Regions from separate parts of the Neobacillus sp. GCM10027624 genome, predicted to be linked through region 1. Evidence: riboswitches for the same ligand, from Rfam matches in the RefSeq annotation. Region 1 holds a riboswitch; the other holds the start of a gene.
What was found. A riboswitch is a leader RNA that binds a small molecule or an ion and turns the genes downstream of it on or off. The one in region 1 is predicted to bind thiamine pyrophosphate.

Region 1 (10,815 bases):
GCTATCCGGCGGCGAAAAACAAAGAGTTTTTTTAGCGCAAGCCTTGGCTCAAGAACCGCAAATTCTTCTTTTGGATGAACCAACGAATCATTTGGATTTATCCTATCAAAAAGAATTACTCGATTTATTAAAGCAGTGGACGAGGGAAAATGGACTAACCGTTTTTTCCATTTTTCACGATTTAAACCTTGCCGGGCTTTATTGTGACCGCTTACTCTTGCTTGAAAAAGGTACAATTAATATTAATCATGTTCCCAATGAAGTGTTAAGGGAAGATAGAATAAGAGAAGTGTATCATACAGAGGTCCTAAAACATCCCCATCCGAAGGTTGCCGTACCGCAAATGTGCTTATTGCCTGAAGGGAATAAAGAAGAATCCCGTTTTAGTGTGGATGAATCAATGTTAACGGTATCGAAGGAGTTTATAATGCTAAAGGCACCTGCCCCACTCCGTACGATGTCCTCCGGTGTGATTGGTTCGGGAACGGGGTGGCATCATACATTCATTAATCGGCATGTTGATAAAACTTATAATTGCAGCGACCATCGCTTAGAAATGGCTTCCTTTTTAAATGCAAATGGTTTTGAGCCTTCTGAAACGGTGGGAATGATGACGGCTGTATTTTTAGAGGATTTGGTGTATCAAAAGGTTGAAGAAAATGACTATTCCCTATTTGTTGTGGTAACGGCGGGGGTTGGAAATGCCGTGGATGCATCAAAAAGCGAATTGCATTCCTTTGAAGCCGTCCCAGGTACAATTAATACCTGGATTTTTGTAAACGGAGAGCTTACAGAGGAAGCGTTCATTCAAAGTATTATGACGGCAACAGAGGCAAAGGTAAAAGCTATCCATGATTTAAACGTAATCGATACCGTAACAGGAACGATTGCGACGGGAACCTCGACCGACAGTATCCTAATTGCTGCAACCCAAACAGGAAGGTCCCTGGAATATGCAGGAACCATCACTCCATTAGGGAAGCTGATTAGTAAAGCGGTTTATCAGTGCACGACCGAAGCGATTCAAAAATCATATAAGAGGAAAAAATCGTGATATTCTATCATTTAATCTCCATTTCTATTGCTTTCATTATTGATTTACTTGTAGGGGACCCGCCCAATTGGCCACATCCTGTTCGCTGGATTGGAGCGTTAATATCTTTCTTTGAAAAGAGCTGGAATCATGGTGAATCGAAAAAGACAAAAGGGGTTTTGATGCTCATTTCTGTTTTGCTCATTGTATTTGTTTCGGTATTCATGATCGTTTTCATAGGGTATCAGATTCATCCGATTGTTGGGATAATCCTTGAGGCAATCCTTATATCAACGACCATTGCGCAAAGGAGCTTGAAGGAAGCAGCACTCGAGGTTTATCAACCATTAAAGGCTGGAACCTTGGGCGAAGCTAGAAGTAAACTTTCTTTTATTGTTGGCAGAGATACCGATTCCTTGGGGGAAGGGGAAATTGTCCGCGGTGCAATCGAAACCGTTGCGGAAAATACAAGTGACGGGGTAACGGCCCCGTTATTTTGGGCCATTATTGGCGGGGCACCTTTGGCAATGGTCTACCGGGCAACGAATACATGTGATTCGATGGTGGGGCATCTAAATGAACGCTATAAAGAGTTTGGCTGGGCGTCTGCAAAATGGGATGATGTGATGAACTGGCTTCCTAGCCGTCTGACTGGATTCATCATGCTTTTGGGAAATCGTCCTGAAAAAATCAAGTATCGTGATGCATGGACAATCTTGTTCCGCGACGCAAAAAAACATCCAAGTCCAAACAGCGGCTGGGGAGAAGCGGCTGTGGCAGCTATTTTAGGAATTCAGCTTGGCGGGATTAACTATTACAAAGGGATCGTATCGAACCGGGCGAAAATGGGGGACCCTCTTTCGCCGATAAAGGCGGAGCATATCCCAAAGGCAAATGCGATTTTAGGAAAAACTGTATTTCTATTTTTATTACTACTATGGGCAGGAGGGATGTTCATTGAATTGGCCATCACATGGTTCTAATCCCCACTATTTATATGAGGCAATGGGGCATACGCTTCCAAAGGAATATATTGATTATAGTGCAAATATAAATCCGCTGGGACCGCCTTCTTCGCTAATGGAAAAATGGATGGATTTTTATCAAGAAATTCATGTCTATCCAGACCCTTTCGCTAAGGGGCTGAAGGAAAGGATTGCAAAAAAGGAACAAATTCCGGTGGATTCCATTTTAATTGGAAATGGCGGCGCCGAGCTAATTGCTTTAACAGCCCGAATGTTCTCAGGTAAAAAGGTAGTCATCATCGAGCCTACTTTTTCAGAATATGAAAAAAACTGCCGGGTCAATAAATGCGATATTGTCTATCATCAATTGAAGGGACCTTCATTTGAATTAAATCCAGCTGATATACAAGATAGTCTAATTGAGGCAGATGCCTTGTTTATCTGTAATCCAAACAATCCAACCGGGATTCAATATCCTGTCTCAACCATTCTTTCAATTCTAGAAGAATGTGAAAAGCACAATTGCTCCGTTATCCTGGACGAGGCATTTTATGATTTTCTTGTAGATTATGAATCCTATCTATCCTACATAAATCAATATTCAAATTTAATTATTATCCGCTCCATGACGAAAATGTTTTCGATACCCGGAATTCGTTTAGGGTATCTAGTGGCTGAGCCATTTGTTATTAAACAACTGAGTGAGCTGCAATCCCATTGGAGCACGAATACCATTGCTTTGGTAGCGGGTGAACTTTGTTTGCAAGATGGATTGTTTATAAAAGAAACACAGGATTATATTTTTCTAGAACGAAAGAGATTATTTCACTTTTTTCAAAACCAAAACTTTGTGGTAACACCTTCTGAGGTTAATTTCTATTTAATGCAAGACCCTTATTTACAAGATCAATTTGAACTCTTTGAATATCTGCTTCATAATGGCTTGATTCCAAGGCACACCTTCAATTTTCCAGGGCTGGAGGGAAAATGGCTTCGTTTTGCCATTAAGAGCAGGGAGGAAAATGACCGGCTGTTGGAGGTGTTAGCGAAGTGGCGTCAGCTCCATCCTTTGTCTTTATAACTGGCGGTGTTCGAAGCGGCAAAAGTAGTTTTGCTGAGAGAATGGCATTGGAAATAGCTGGTATGGGAGGGAATCTTGTATACTTCGCTACAGGTGTTCCCTCAGATTCAGAAATGAGAGAACGAATTGGCAGCCATCAACGTGACCGTGAAACAGGAAAGTATAAATGGAAAACGGTTGAGCAGTCGATTGAAATTGGCAAGCGGGCGGAGGAATTTACGAAGCAGGATATTGTCCTGCTCGATTGCGTAACAACGCTATTGAATAATGAGTTATTTGCTAACGAAAAATCTTGGGATCGTATTTTTCTAGAATCAGTGAAGGAACGAATTCTCAAAGGGATTACTGCGATAAAAAATCATGTGAAAACAATGATTGTCGTTAGTAACGAAGTTGGTTATGAGCCATTAAGCGAAAATGAGCTTGTATTAACATATGGTAGATTGCTGGGAGCTATCCATCGTCAGCTGGTAGAGGCTGCGGATGAGGCTTACTTAGTAGAAGCAGGCATCCCTAACTTAATGAAAGGAATGAAATCATGAAGGGAATCATGATCCAAGGAACTGCCTCAGATGTGGGCAAAAGCCTGGTTGTTACTGCCTTATGCCGAATCTTTTCGAATGAAGGCATTAGGGTGGTACCGTTTAAATCACAAAATATGTCAAATAACTCTTATGTAACAATTGATGGAAAAGAGATTGGCCGAGCTCAGGGAATCCAGGCGGAAGCAGCTAGAGTCGAGGCAACTATTTGGATGAACCCAATCTTGTTAAAGCCGCGCTCAAAGCAGGATGCTGAAGTTGTCTATTTAGGGAAAGCCATCGAAACCTTTTCAGGACGTGAATATCGAGAACAGTTTTATGAAAAAGGGTTAGAAGTGATTCAGGAATCCATTAAACAGCTGTCAAAACAATTTGAAGTCGTTGTTATTGAAGGGGCGGGCAGTCCTGTTGAAATTAATTTAAGAGACCGTGAGTTGGTCAATATGAAGGTAGCAGCTCTTGCAGATGTGCCGGTTGTGCTTGTTGCTGATATAGACCGGGGAGGTGTGTTTGCCAGTATCGTTGGCACGCTTGAACTATTAGAACCGGAGGAAAGAAAACGAGTAGCCGGGATCATCATTAATAAATTCCGCGGGGACATTTCCTTATTTGATGATGGAATTCAATGGATCGAAGAAAAAGCCGGGATTCCTGTTTTAGGGGTATTGCCATATATTGACCATCATATGATTGATGGTGAAGATTCCTTGTCCATTGCCCATCAATTTTCAAATCAAAAACAGGGAAATATTGATATTGCTGTCATCCATCTGCCTTTTATATCAAATTATAGTGATTTTGAGCCTTTTTTATATGAAGAAGATGTTTCGATCCGCTGGGTAAAACGGGGCGATGAATTTGGTAAACCGGATGCTGTCATCATTCCTGGGACAAAAAGTACGATACAAGATTTGAAGTTCATTAGAGAACAAGGACTGGATGTTAAAATCAAAAAACATTTTGAAAGCGGCGGGTTTACAGTCGGGATTTGTGGCGGATACCAAATTCTCGGGGAAGAAATGATTGATGAAGCCGGTACTGATACAGGAATAGCCAACATTATCGTAAAAGGTTTAGGCTTGATTCCGGGAAAAACGATTTTTTATCAAGAGAAAGAAACTACAAGAGCGCAGGCAGCATATCACGAAAATACTGGGTTCCCTGTAACGCTTGCATTAGAAGGTTATGAAATCCACTTGGGAAACACTTTTATCAAACAAAATGGATGTTCATTTTTAAGATTGGCAAATGGAAAAGGAGAAGGTTATTTTCAAAGAAACGGCCAAATCATCGGGACGTATCTCCACCATCTTTTTCATAATGACGAATGGAGAAATCGTTGGATCAATCTCATACGGAAAAAGAAAGGACTGCCACTCCAAGAGATTAGAAAGATCCAAGATTTTAAAGATCAACGATTTGATGCCCTTGCTTTTGAGATGAAACGTCATCTAAAGTGGGAGCAACTAAAAGATATCATGGAAAAATGGAGTCCAAAGGCATGAAGTTCTTTAAAGGGTTTTTTATTGCCCTTCAATTTTTCACAGCAGTTCCGGTTCGTCGAGAACTGCCAATGGATGCGGAACATCTGGGAAAGGCAGTTCAAGCCTTCCCGCTTTTAGGGATGTTTCAAGGCATTATCTATGCTGTTCTTCTCTATTTACTAAAAGAATTTACGCCGTTTTCCCATCTGGCAGTTGCTTTTTTTCTTTGGCTGGTGACGATTCTTCTAACTGGAGGAATCCATCTCGATGGCTGGATCGATGCAAGTGATGCTTATTTTTCCTATGGCAGTAAGGAAAAAAGGCTGGAAATTATGAAGGATCCGAGAACGGGAGCATTTGGTGTTCTTTCGGTTATTGTTTTACTAAGCTGCCGGTTATTTTTTATTTTTGAGATAACCGAGAATTCGTCCTTGTTGACCTTTGTTTTTATTGCTGCAATTCCTTTTTTCAGCAAGTGTGTAATGGGAGTTTTGCTGGTTAAGGTTCCATCCGCTAAAAAGGAAGGAATGGCTGCGATGTTTCAACAAGCCGTGTCACCTAAACTAGTATTAATCTATCCTGTTTTTATCATTCTTTTTATCGCTTTGGTGGTATTTTTAAATGAAAAAGTGATTGGGGTCATAATTTTGTTGTTGGCTGCCGCCGGTTGTTATCTGCTTTGCCGCCGTAAGGCACTGAATTGGTTTGGTGGAATCACGGGGGATGTATTGGGAGCATCAGTAGAAGGGACGGAGATCGTCTTATGGATGACATTGTGGTTATTGCATTATTTCGTCATGGACTGACAGAAGCAAATAAACGAGGAGCCTATTTGGGGTGGAAGGATTCGCCTTTAATCCTAGATGAAATGAAAATACCAATTAATCGTATCTATGGTTGTTATTTTTCCAGCGATTTACATAGATGTATAGAAACTGCAAAGACTTTTTTTCCTGATGAAAGTCCCTATCTATTAAAAGAGCTAAGGGAAATGGATTTCGGTGAATGGGATGGAAAAACGTATGATGAATTGAAGGAAGATCTGCTATACCGGCAGTGGCTGTCTGAACCATTAAAGTATCGTCCGCCGGAAGGGGAATGGTTTCAGCAGTTTCAAGATAGAATTCAAGATGGATGGAGTCAGATTGTGAATAAAATTCTGCTGAATAATCTGCAAAGCTGTGCGGTGATTACCCATGGTGGTGTAGTTCGTCATATCCTGACAAAGTTTTCACCAGAAATAAGAGAATTTTGGGAGTGGCAATCCCCACATCATGAAGGATTCGAATTAATCTTTAACCGTGAAGCGTTAAGGAGGGGTGAGCGGTGCACTTTATTACAGGCGGTGCCTTTAATGGGAAAAGAGAGTGGGTGAGAAAGACCTACAAGGTTCAAATCAAAGCCCAATGGACATCTGCTTATCAGAATGATCCATTCCCTTTTGAACTAGATGAACCTGGAACATTGCTTATTCTCGAAGGAATTGAAATGTGGATAAACGATTTAATGAAAGAATATGAACCTAACAAATGTCGTGAAATATGGAAAAACTGCGTAACCCATTGGATTTCCTGGGAGAGGGCAGAGAGAAATCGAAACCTAGTGGTAATTGGAACAGATATTACAAAAGGAATTGTTCCGTTGGAGAAGGAAAACAGACTTTGGCGCGACCTGACCGGATGGGCCTATCAGGACATTGCAGCAGCAGCAGACAGAGTCGACGTCATTTGGTATGGATTAAATCAAACAATAAAGAGTGGGGGAATGTAAGGATGAGAATATATACAAGAACCGGTGATAAGGGAAAAACAAGTATCATTGGCGGAAGAGTTGATAAAGATGATACTAGAGTAGAAGCGTATGGAACCGTTGATGAGGTAAATTGTTTTGTCGGCCAGGCAATTCAAGAGCTTGATCCGGTCCTTTTCGCAGATGTACTAGCCGACCTTGAAACCATTCAGCACGAATTATTCGATTGTGGCGGAGACCTAGCAAATGTTTCAGAAAAACGTGAAATAAAACTGCATAAAGAGTCGATCGATTATTTGGAAAAGAAAATCGATGAGTATATTGAAGAGGCTCCTGAATTAGAAAGGTTTATTTTACCAGGAGGTACAAAACCGGCTGCCTCGATTCATATTGCGAGGACCGTAACAAGGAGAGCAGAACGCTTGGTGGTAAAATTGATAAAAGCTGACTCAAATGCTCCTGAACTTGCACTGCAATACTTAAACCGTCTATCAGACTATTTCTTTGCCTTAGCAAGGGTAATTAATTATCGCCTGAATGTAAAAGATGTGGAGTATGTAAGGAGTGCAAAAGTGTTCAGAGGTGGGAAGCGGTCGGATGAAAAATAGATTGAAGGGAAAAATGCTAAGCTGGCTTGCGCTTTTCACCGCATTATCTGTAGTGGGGGCTTCCATCAAAATTCCAGCAGTCGTTGGAAGTGTCGCCTTGGATGTGTTCCCAGCACTTCTAGCAGCTGTATTAATCGGGGCTCGACCAGGAGCGATTGTCGCTGCATTTGGCCATTTATTATCTGCCCTATTTGGCGGTTTTCCACTAGGACCAATGCATATTTTAATTGCCGGTGAAATGGCAGTGCTTGTTTGGATTTTCGGGGGTTTGTATAAAAATAAGAGAATCATAGCCAGTGCTCTTTTTGTTTTAGGAAACGCATTTGCCGCACCGCTTCCCTTTATTTTTTTAATGAGTATGGGTTTCTACGTGACACTTGTCCCATCATTATTAATTGGTTCAATGATCAATGTGATAATAGGGTTACTGTTGATTCCGAGACTTTCAGGTCTTTTTAAAACTGCAGGACAGAAAGAAGAACTTAAATGATGAGAGACAGTGTGACCATACCTTTAAACGAAGAGGAATCACTTATCATTTCAAGCGATAATAGCGGTGGGATTGGGATGAAGGAGGGAGACCTGGTTAAAGTATCCTATGAAACGGTTGCCTATTATTCCTTTCGTGTTGCCGCCATGGAATGCATTGCAGGTGGTGGAAAGCCTATTTCTGTGGTACTTCACAATTTTTGCGGCAATGAACCGTGGAAGGAACTCGTCAAAGGTGTTCAAAAGGGAGTAAAGGAACTTGGTTTAAACGAAGTTTCCGTTACGGGAAGTACAGAAAGTAATTTTTCCTTAAAACAATCTGCTGTCGGGATTATCGTAATTGGAAAAAAGGGAGCAGATACAGTAATGGAAGTATCGCCTTCAGACTCTTTAAGAGTTGCGGTTATTGGGATGCCCCTTGTTGGCAATGAGGTGGTGGAGCAATCGGATAGCGTGGTACCATTGGCACTTTTCCAAGAAATATGCACACTAAAAGATGTGGTTGTTTTACCAGTGGGCTCAAAAGGAATCTTATATGAGATGAATCAACTATTTTCAAATATGGTTATAGAAAAAGTAAATCTACTAACGGATGTAGATGTTTTTAAATCATCAGGTCCTTCCACTTGCTTTATTGCCGTTTATTCTGTAGGCCTTGAAGAAAAAATTAAGAGTGCATCTGGTGATTATTTCCACCAGGTGCGTTTAGAATTTTAAAATATTTTGGTTGCTATTCACTTTAATTAGGTATAGGATAAAATTATTAAATTCATAGACTACTAGGGGTGCCCGGATTCGAGGCTGAGAGAAAAACAATTTGTTTTTTAACCCTTTGGACCTGATCTGGATCGTACCAGCGTAGGAAAGTAGTGGAAAAATTAATTTTTTCTATTGCCAATTAAGTCAGGTCCTATTATGGATCTGGCTTTTTTATTTTTTATAAAGGGGAGTACAGCATGAATGAGAACGAAAGTATTGTAATAGGGGTGGAGGAAAAATTACCGCCAGTTAAAAGTTTTTTATATGGATTGCAGCATGTCTTTGTTTCAAATGTCTGGCTGGATCCAATTTTTGTCGCAGCAATGATTGGATTGCCGCTGTCCTTATCAGCTAATATTGTCAACGCCATTTTTATCTCTGCAGGACTGGTAACCTTGATACAAGCAACGAAGCTTGTCAGATTGCCAATTGTTCAAGGACCGTCCGCAGCCTTTGACTCCATCATGATTTCAGCAGGTAAAGCAAATGCGCTTGCGGCTGCAAGTGGCAGTATCTTTTTAAGTGCAATAATTGTTCTTCTTTTATCCATTACCGGTGTAATTGGAAAACTAAAGGCTCTATTTACACCAGTTATTTCCGGAACCGTTATTTTTATCGTCGGAATTTCCTTATCAAGCTTTACGTTATATGAATTTTTAGGCGGAACACCGGGAATGGACAGCTTTGCAAGCTCGAGCACGCTAGTCATGTCCATCCCAACTGCCTTGGTGGTTATTGTATTATCTCTTTTCGGGCGCGGCATATGGAAGTCATTCTCTTTCCTTATTGCCCTGATTGTTGGCGACTTGATTGCCATTTGTATTGGAAAAACAAACTTTTCAATTATTAGTGAAAAAGGCTGGTTTGGCATGCCTCATTTTCTTCCTTATGGAGAATTCACCTTCCATTGGAGTTGGTTTTTGACGTTTTTTGTCGCTTATATTGTAGCGATTATTGAAGCAATGGGTGTTTATCAGGCATCCGCGGAAATGCTTGATATTGATTTAGACCGAAAAAGAATCCGGAACGGTTTTGCAGGTGAGTCTGCCGGTTCACTTATTTCCTCATTAATCGGAGGATTTCCTACTACCGCATATGCACAAAACGTTGGACTGTTAAGATTAACAGGTATAGGGTCACGAAAACCGGTGATCGTTGCTGGGGTAATTTTCTTAGTACTGGGCTTTGTCCCAAAAGCCGGTGCCATTCTAGCATTGACACCGGATGCCGTTGTCGGCGGGATCTTTTTACCTGCCGCAGCCAGCCTAGTTTTTACCGGAATTTCGATTTTGGCTAAAGTGGATAAAAACGAAACAAATTACATGATTATCGGATTATCCATCCTATTAGCGATTAGTCTGCCGACGTATTTTAAAGATGTAAAAGGAACAGTTGGAACGTTCCTCTCCAATAGCATTTTTATTGGTGCGTTTTTCTCTATCATTCTACAGGTTTTATTCGTTAATTTACCAAAATTGTTTAGAAAAGAGGCAGTAAAAAATGAGAGTGGAGTCACAACAGATCACCTGTGAAATCATAGATTTTATTCATCAGTTTCCAGAAGGGCTTCCTCCTGAAGCTGAGACTGACTTTAATAAACTGGCTTTAAAGCTTTTTAACTTTCAATTTAAATTCAATCTACCATACAAGAAGTTTTGCCAATCAAAACGGAAAACACCGTTAACGGTCAAAAATTGGAGGGATATTCCGGCTATTCCAATTCAAGGATTTAAAGAAATGGTTTTATCCTCTGAACCTGTAGAGGAAATTGAGGCTGTCTTTATGACAAGCGGCACGACAAACCCGAATGCTAAGGGGAAAAACTATCATCCAACACTGGCAGTTTGGGATGCTTCCATGAAGGGGCCGTTTAAACAATTTGTATTGCCGGATGTCGAAAAAATCACGATGTTCGTTTTGTCGCCGGGGGCAGATTTGAATCAGAATTCTTCGCTTTCCCGTTATTTAACAAATGCAGTAACCTTTTTAGGTACCGAAAACAGCCGTTTCTTTTTCGATGAAAACGGTCTTGATATGGAAGGGCTGGCAGTGGCATTAAAGGAATCAGAAGAACGGGGGGAGCCGGTTCTCCTGATAGGAGCAAC
Region 2 (7,382 bases), on a different contig from region 1:
TAACACAAGAATTCGGTCGGAAAGATACAAGGCTTCTTCAATATTATGGGTAATAAACAAAACCGTCCTTTTGTTTGACTCCCACACAGTTAACAGCCATTGTTGCATCTCAAAACGGGTCAATTCGTCCAAGGCTGAAAAAGGTTCATCCAAACAAATTACTGCTTGCGGACTTAATAAAGCACGGATAAACGCCGCCCGTTGTTTCATCCCACCGGATAGCTCATGCGGATAAGCTTTTTCATAATCCGCGAGACCGGCAATCTCAAGCATTTCCTTCGCCTTGCCGATTTCTTTTTTCCCTTGAAGCTCTTGTCCAAGCACCACATTATCAAGGATGGTCCTCCACGGAAGCAGCGAGGGAGTCTGCGGCATGTAACTAATCAAACCACGCATTCCGTTAATGACCTTATTTTCCAGCATGATTTGACCGTGATCTGGAGCCAGCATTCCGCCAATTAAATTGAAAATCGTACTCTTTCCACTGCCTGAAGGACCAATGATAGAAACAAACTCATCCTTTTTGATGGAAAAATTCATCCCGTCCATAACCTCGTTTGCACCAAAGCTTTTCGATACTTTTTTCAGCATAAGATGGCTCATTTTCCCTCATCTCCTTTTACCCGCCAGCGGACAACCCGGCGTTCCACCAACACTATTAATAAGAAAAATAATAGGCTTAATAGCATAATCGCAAAAATGGCAACAAACACACGATCAGTGCGAAATGATGAGGATGCCATTGTCATATAGACACCAATCCCCTGTTTTGCACCAAGCCATTCAGAAATAACGGCTCCCATCACACTATAGGTTGCTGAAATTTTCAAGCCGGAAAAAATCGATGGCAATGCAAAGGGAAACTCCAATTTCCAAAAAACCTGCGTTTTCGAAGCCCCCGCCATCATCATATAATGTCTTAATTCTGCGGGCGTCTGCCTGAAACCGTCGAGTGCCGCAACAGTGATAGGAAAAAAGCAAACTAGTGTAATCACAATCATTTTCGGCAGCAGCCCAAACCCGAACCAAATCACTAAAAGCGGAGCAAGCACAATGGTCGGTACATTTTGTGAAAGAATGAGTAACGGATAAAACGAATCTCGTAAAACCGGAATTAAATAAAGAATCACCGCCACCACTAAACCAATCACCGCACCGATTACAAAACCAAATAAAGCAATTTTTGTTGTCGAGAATAAATCCGGGTAAAATTCGCTCCAGCCGCGGATGGCTTCAGTAAAAATCTTCGATGGTGCCGGCAGCAGCCACTCCTCGATTTTTGCGGTCTTTACAATCATTTCCCATATCACGAACAAAAGGAGGAGAACCAACACTGGTCTCCACCCTTTTAAAAGCAGTTTCTTCATTTTAGCGATACTTCTCCGTTAATTGATCCATCGTGATTCCTGACGGCTGATACAATACCTTAATTTGCGAAATCACGTTTTTGCTGCCAATTTCCATCATGCGTTCATTCATTTTGGTGATAACACTAAATAAATGTTCAAGCTTACCTTCCATCGTGGTCTCCAAAGGATGAACCTGATATTTTACTCCTGATTCATCAATAATACGGATGGCTTCATCCACATAAGGAATAACATCTTCTCCATCCTTTGTTTTCGGTATAATTTGAATGCTCACTAAGGCATTTGCCATGTGAAACCCCTCCATTATTTTGGTAAAAATTCATTCGTGAATGCTTTTTCGGCATCCAGTTTTTTATCAAGAAGCTTATGGTCATACATCCAAGAAGCATAGTTTTCCCAAACAGTCTTTTTTTGTATTCCCCACTGAGACGCATCATCCTGGTACTTAGGTGATAGCCATTTCTGACTTGCCTTGACAAGCTTTGGATCTAAATCTGGTGCTGCCTTGATGAGAATATCTGCTGCTTGATCTGGGTTTTTAATTGCAAATCCATATCCTTCTGATGCTGCCTTTAAAAAGGCTTTAACAGTATCAGGATTATTGGCAATCATCTTTTCGTTTGTTTCTAACACTGGTGTATAATAGTCAAGTTTCTTAGAATAATCAGTAAGGTAGATCATGTTGATTTTTTGATGGCGAAGCTCTGCCTCTACACCGGTCCAGCCATAATAAATCCAGGCAAAATCAACATCTCTTTTCACAGCAGTGAAAAAATCTGTATCTCCCATATTAATGATTTTTACTTTATTTGCATCGGCATGTTCTTTATCCATTAAAGAAGTAATGACGGACTTTTCAACAGGAGAACCCCATCCTCCATATGTTTTTCCTTCAAAGTCTTTTGGTGCTTTAATATTTTTGTCAACGGGCGAAGCAAATCCCGATGTATTGTGCTGGATAACCGCAGCAATGGATACAAGCGGAACACCTTGGACACGTGCCTGCGTGACACCCTCTTGATAGCCAACGCCAAAATCCGCTTTTCCAGATGCAACAAGCTGATCAGCACCTGTTTCTCCCGGCTGAATGATGTCAACATCCAAGCCTTGATTCTTAAAATATCCCTTTGCTTTTGCCACATAAAGCCCTGTATGATTTGTGTTTGGCGTCCAGTCAAGAACGACCGTAATCTTTTTGAGCTTTTTCGTATTTTCCTTAGCCGTATCTGTCTCTTTTTTGCTGCTGCAGCCAGCAATCAGAAAAACGGTAAGTAGTAGAACAAACAACTTTTTCATTTTCTTTATTCCCCCATATGTATAATCCGAATCTGTTGGAAACAAAACTAGAATTGCCTATGAGAAACAATCCGGTTGCTATAAGCATAATAGAACAAAATTTCCCAAACAACAAATAAAGCACCCGGGCTCTTAGAACCTCGAGTGCATATTGGCAAACAACTTATTTGTTTAAGAATATGTTCCCTCCGCCGGTATCACCCAGATCAGGTTCCAAGGGTTATCGTTTTTAGAACGAACTCTCAACCGGCAACACCGGCTCCCCTACATTTAATGTATGAAGTTTATTTCCATACTCATTATAACAGAAGTGTTTTAATATGCTAGCATTATATGTTTATTTTTTATAGAGACTTAAACCACATCATATCCTTGATCATCAATGGTTTCTTTAATTTTGCTAAGGTTAATAACATTTTGGTCGAATTCAACATCAACTGTGCCATTATCAAGATGGACTTTTACCTGTTTAACACCTTGGAGCTCTCCTACACTCCCTTCTACTGCTTTCACACAATGGCCGCAAGACATTCCTTTAACACTTAAAGTAATATTTTCCATTTTAGGAATCCTCCATTATTTTTTCATTAATTTTTGAATCGTTACAAGAACCTCATCAAGAACTTCCATGTCCCCTTCTTGAATCCTTTCAAGGACACAGCTTTTTAAATGTCCCTCTAGTAAAATCTTTGCCACACTATTTAGGGCTGATTGGGTTGCGGAAATTTGCGTAATCACATCATCACAATAGGTATCTTTTTCAATCAATCCTTTAATTCCACGTATCTGGCCCTCAATCCGATTGAGACGTGTTACGAGATTGTTTTTTACTTTATCTGAATGATGGCTTTTTCTGTGGCTGCCTTCTGAAGCGCAGCACGCATCATCCATTATTAATTCTTCATTATAATTGTTTTCACCAGACATCCGCACACCCTCCTTTTTGGATATTATATCATACCCCGGTATAGTAAAAGTAAGGAAATAGTTTGACATCCTGTTCTACTATCCAGAGTATTTACTTAACTTTAATTATAAATGGAAACACCCTAACTTTTCCAGCCTGTCTAAATTCTGCCCAAATTTTGTAGATTCCGGGATGGTCAAATTGGGTTTCAAATACCGGTTTACTTTCATCTTTTGGATGAACATGCAAGTATTGATCAGCATTTTCGTTTAGGATGACGACGTGACCGGCAGCACCTAAATACGGCTCAAGTGTGGATTCATCCAATTTAAACTGTAGAGTGACTTGTTTTCCATCTTCAAATGAACTTACTTTCATTCCGACAGTTTTTCCATCAATGGTTTTAATAAAAGTTTGGTCAGGTACTAATGAAGGATGGCTGTGATTTTCTACTGAATTACCAACCGTAAAGGGAACAGGCTCTACTTTATAATTCAAATTCTTTGGCTTTACATCAATAAACGCTTTATACGGACCATCCGCTAATTGGTAGGGAATTGCAAACTTCCCTGGACCGATTTCATTGGGGTGGATGTGATAATACTGGTCTAAATGTTCATTCACCACAATTAAATGCATCAGTTTTTCATGATTTACTTCAAGGTCATTAACAGGATCACCCTGCATATCCTTTAGGATGATTTCTATTTTGCCATCTTTATAGCTAAAGGTTGGTTTTACTTCTCCTGCTTCTGTACCTGTACTCTCATGGTTGCCGCCAGACCCTGAATCATTATGGGCATGACTTTCACTTGTTGAAACCGGTGATTCATGATTCATATCCATCGTTGACTTAGCTTCCGTCTTAAAATTCGCATCGTATACCCAATAGCCGCCAATAATAACGAGCAAATATACTACTGCCGCAAGTGCCCATTTTTTCATTACATTACTTCCCTTCTATTATTTGGTATTTAATCTAACCCGTCGGCTAAAATTTATTTAATTTGTGTAGCTTATATACACAATATACTATACCCCCCTATAGTAAAATGTCAAACGAAAAATAAAATATTTTCCATTTATATATGGGTAAATTCCCTTTAATGAGCAATAAAAAAAGCACCTTTTTAAAAAAGTGCTTTTACTTTCGGTCCCCGACCTTTTCCATTAATGTCTCTAACATGGGAATTGAGAATTGATGACCAACAAGATTAAAAATGCTAGTCTCATCTTTTCTTTTATTCTCCTCTTTGATGACCGATATTTCTTTGTGAAGTCGTTCCATTTTTTGATCCAAATGAGTAGCCATGGTCGCAGCTTCCTTCAACTCTACAATCATTTTCTCTGGAACTTCCTCATTATACTTATAATAAATTTTATGCTCTAAACTTGCCCAAAAATCCATTGCGATCGTTCGGATTTGGACTTCTACATAAACTAATTCCTCCCGGTCAGACATAAAGATCGGGACTTCCAAAATAAGATGCAAGCTTTGATAGCCATTTGGTTTTGGATTTTGAATATAATCTTTATATTCAACAACTCTAACATCCTTTTGGTTTGCAATCATCTTACTTATTTCATAAATATCTGATCGGAAGGAGCAGGTAATTCTTATTCCTGCAATATCCTTAATATTTTCCTTGATGCTGTCTAACGTAAAATCGAAGTCTTTGCGGTAAACCTTTTTTAATATACTTTCCGGTGATTTTAACCGCGACTTCACATGCTCGATCGGGTTATAGTCATGAATAAAATTAAATTCATCCTGAAGAATATTTATTTTTGTATTCATTTCATCCAAGGCAAACTTATAAGCCATCATAAAACGTATTAATTCAACCTTTAATTCTTTAATCTCTTTTATATTAAGGAATTGTTCAATTTCCAACCGAAAACTCCCTCTCTCTCAATTCTCTATATTTTCTTCGTACTTTTCGCCATTTTGTAATTTTTTCAATACTTCAGGAGGGAAAACCATTCTACAGATTACTTTAGCAGTTTTATGATATTCCTCGGTATCCCCTGATTCCAACACTTTACCGGTTGTATTCTCAGCAAGCAGCATAATCGACCAAGTAAGCGTATTTAAATCTAAGTCCTTCCAGGTTAGCCCCTTCTCACAAGCCTTTTGCAATCCTGCATAGATTCTGCCGTGAATTTTTAATTTTGCAGAAGCGATAACCTCTGAAAGCTCCGGATCCTTTAATAATAATTCTGGTAAAACACGATGTAATCCAAGCCGTTGCAACCTATTCCCATGCGCTTCAAGCAGTTCAGCTAACCTGGTTTCAGGATTCCCGTTTACCCAGCTTGGTTCAGGAGGCATAAGTTTTTCAATTTTATCCTCTAATAGCGACATCAATAATTGACGTTTATCTAAAAAATACCGATAAAAGGTCCCTGTAGCAACCCCTGCTTTGGCAGCAATTTCCTTTGCGGTGGTTTGCTCATATCCCTTCGAAATAAACAATGCATGACCACTTTCTAGCAGAGCATTCCTTTTTTGCTGAGCACGCTCTTGTTTTGGTACAAAAGGAAAATCACCAACCAACTGGTCTTCACGGTCTGACATTTTATCACCTCAGGTCCAATCATATCATAAATAATAAAAAGGTGAACCTCTGTTCATATTTCCATTGACAGTTTTCTTAAACCATGTAATACTATGAACCATAGTTCATGTTATATCCACTTCTTAGTTGGCACCCCTTGACTAAATGAAATTGGAATAACATGAACATAATTTATTAAAAATTTCTGAAATGAACAGGATTTTTGATTTTTTCACCGAATTATTAAAGAAAATTACTGTAGGATTGAGAATATCTAGGCACCTGCCGGAATGATCTTCATATGATGTGAATAATAATACATTCCCAATACTTCTGCCTAGTGTTTTCTGGTTTTCATCCTATATAATATCACCATACTACCTTGGAAGGTGTGAATAATTTGGCAGCCAATTCTGAACCGAAAAAAATTGACATTAATTCAACCATTTCCTTAAAAGGAATCGTGAAGGCCATCTTTAACGATACCATTCATGTGCAAATTGGTGGAAAGATTATTACCTTACCAAAAGGAGATTTCCTGCTGGACAAATCAATGAATTAAATAAATAATCATTTTATTAAGCCCATCACTTCCCACTGAAGTGATGGGCTTATTTTTAACGCATCTTATCAAATACCGTGTTTTGAACGCAGCGAATCATATCCCCCCTGCTAATGACCCCCAGCACATGACTGTATTGATCAATCACCGGCAGCTTTTTAAAATGGTGTTTCGCTAAAAGTTGTACCACTTGTTTCACATCATCCTCAGGTGAAACCGTTACCAAACCATGGGTTTTGGCAATTTTTATGATCTTCAGATTCGCCATCTCTTTAATCCTGCTCTCTAAATTTTGTTCCCAATGATAACTGATAAAAGAAAAATAGTCATTAATTCTTCGGTCAACCGGTTGAATCGCCCTCAAAATATCTCCATCCGTAACAATCCCCTGTAATTTCCCTTCCTTATCCATGATCGGCACACCACCGATTTTTCTTTCAACCATTATTTTCATTACATCTTTAATTGTTGCGTCAGGACTGGCGGCAATCACACTTGTTATCATAAAATCCTTTACTTTCATAACGCAGCACCGCTTTCTGTTGTATTAATAATGAACAGCTATGTAACTTCTATTATTTGGAACCTTCAATGATTTTATTGCTAAAACATGCCCATATTGGAAGGAAACTGCCATTATTTTAAGGATTGACGAGGTGACCTCCTGACACTCTTACTAGGCGCTTGAT

Region 2: another riboswitch for thiamine pyrophosphate. It lies ahead of ACFQZ9_RS04610 (ABC transporter substrate-binding protein); the one in region 1 lies ahead of ACFQZ9_RS09535 (uracil-xanthine permease family protein).

The regions. Positions count from the first base shown of each region.
Region 1 covers NZ_JBHTHD010000003.1:891,762-902,576, forward strand. Annotated here, with positions in the region: gene ACFQZ9_RS09480 (adenosylcobinamide amidohydrolase) at 1-1,054, shown strand, start outside; gene cbiB (adenosylcobinamide-phosphate synthase CbiB) at 1,051-2,016, shown strand; gene cobD (threonine-phosphate decarboxylase CobD) at 1,991-3,079, shown strand; gene ACFQZ9_RS09495 (bifunctional adenosylcobinamide kinase/adenosylcobinamide-phosphate guanylyltransferase) at 3,049-3,621, shown strand; gene ACFQZ9_RS09500 (cobyric acid synthase) at 3,618-5,126, shown strand; gene cobS (adenosylcobinamide-GDP ribazoletransferase) at 5,123-5,911, shown strand; gene ACFQZ9_RS09510 (histidine phosphatase family protein) at 5,869-6,480, shown strand; gene ACFQZ9_RS09515 (bifunctional adenosylcobinamide kinase/adenosylcobinamide-phosphate guanylyltransferase) at 6,432-6,875, shown strand; gene ACFQZ9_RS09520 (ATP:cob(I)alamin adenosyltransferase) at 6,878-7,462, shown strand; gene ACFQZ9_RS09525 (ECF transporter S component) at 7,452-7,952, shown strand; gene ACFQZ9_RS09530 (ATP-binding protein) at 7,949-8,668, shown strand; TPP riboswitch at 8,723-8,833, shown strand; gene ACFQZ9_RS09535 (uracil-xanthine permease family protein) at 8,908-10,242, shown strand; gene ACFQZ9_RS09540 (long-chain-fatty-acid--protein ligase) at 10,211-10,815, shown strand, end outside.
Region 2 covers NZ_JBHTHD010000002.1:915,627-923,008, forward strand. Annotated here, with positions in the region: gene ACFQZ9_RS04595 (ABC transporter ATP-binding protein) at 1-603, opposite strand, end outside; gene ACFQZ9_RS04600 (ABC transporter permease) at 600-1,367, opposite strand; gene ACFQZ9_RS04605 (thiamine-binding protein) at 1,369-1,659, opposite strand; gene ACFQZ9_RS04610 (ABC transporter substrate-binding protein) at 1,674-2,666, opposite strand; TPP riboswitch at 2,833-2,942, opposite strand; gene copZ (copper chaperone CopZ) at 3,021-3,227, opposite strand; gene ACFQZ9_RS04620 (metal-sensitive transcriptional regulator) at 3,243-3,557, opposite strand; gene ACFQZ9_RS04625 (DUF8832 domain-containing protein) at 3,685-4,518, opposite strand; gene ACFQZ9_RS04630 (GTP pyrophosphokinase) at 4,718-5,467, opposite strand; gene ACFQZ9_RS04635 (TetR/AcrR family transcriptional regulator) at 5,486-6,151, opposite strand; gene ACFQZ9_RS04640 (hypothetical protein) at 6,532-6,693, shown strand; gene ACFQZ9_RS04645 (CBS domain-containing protein) at 6,749-7,216, opposite strand.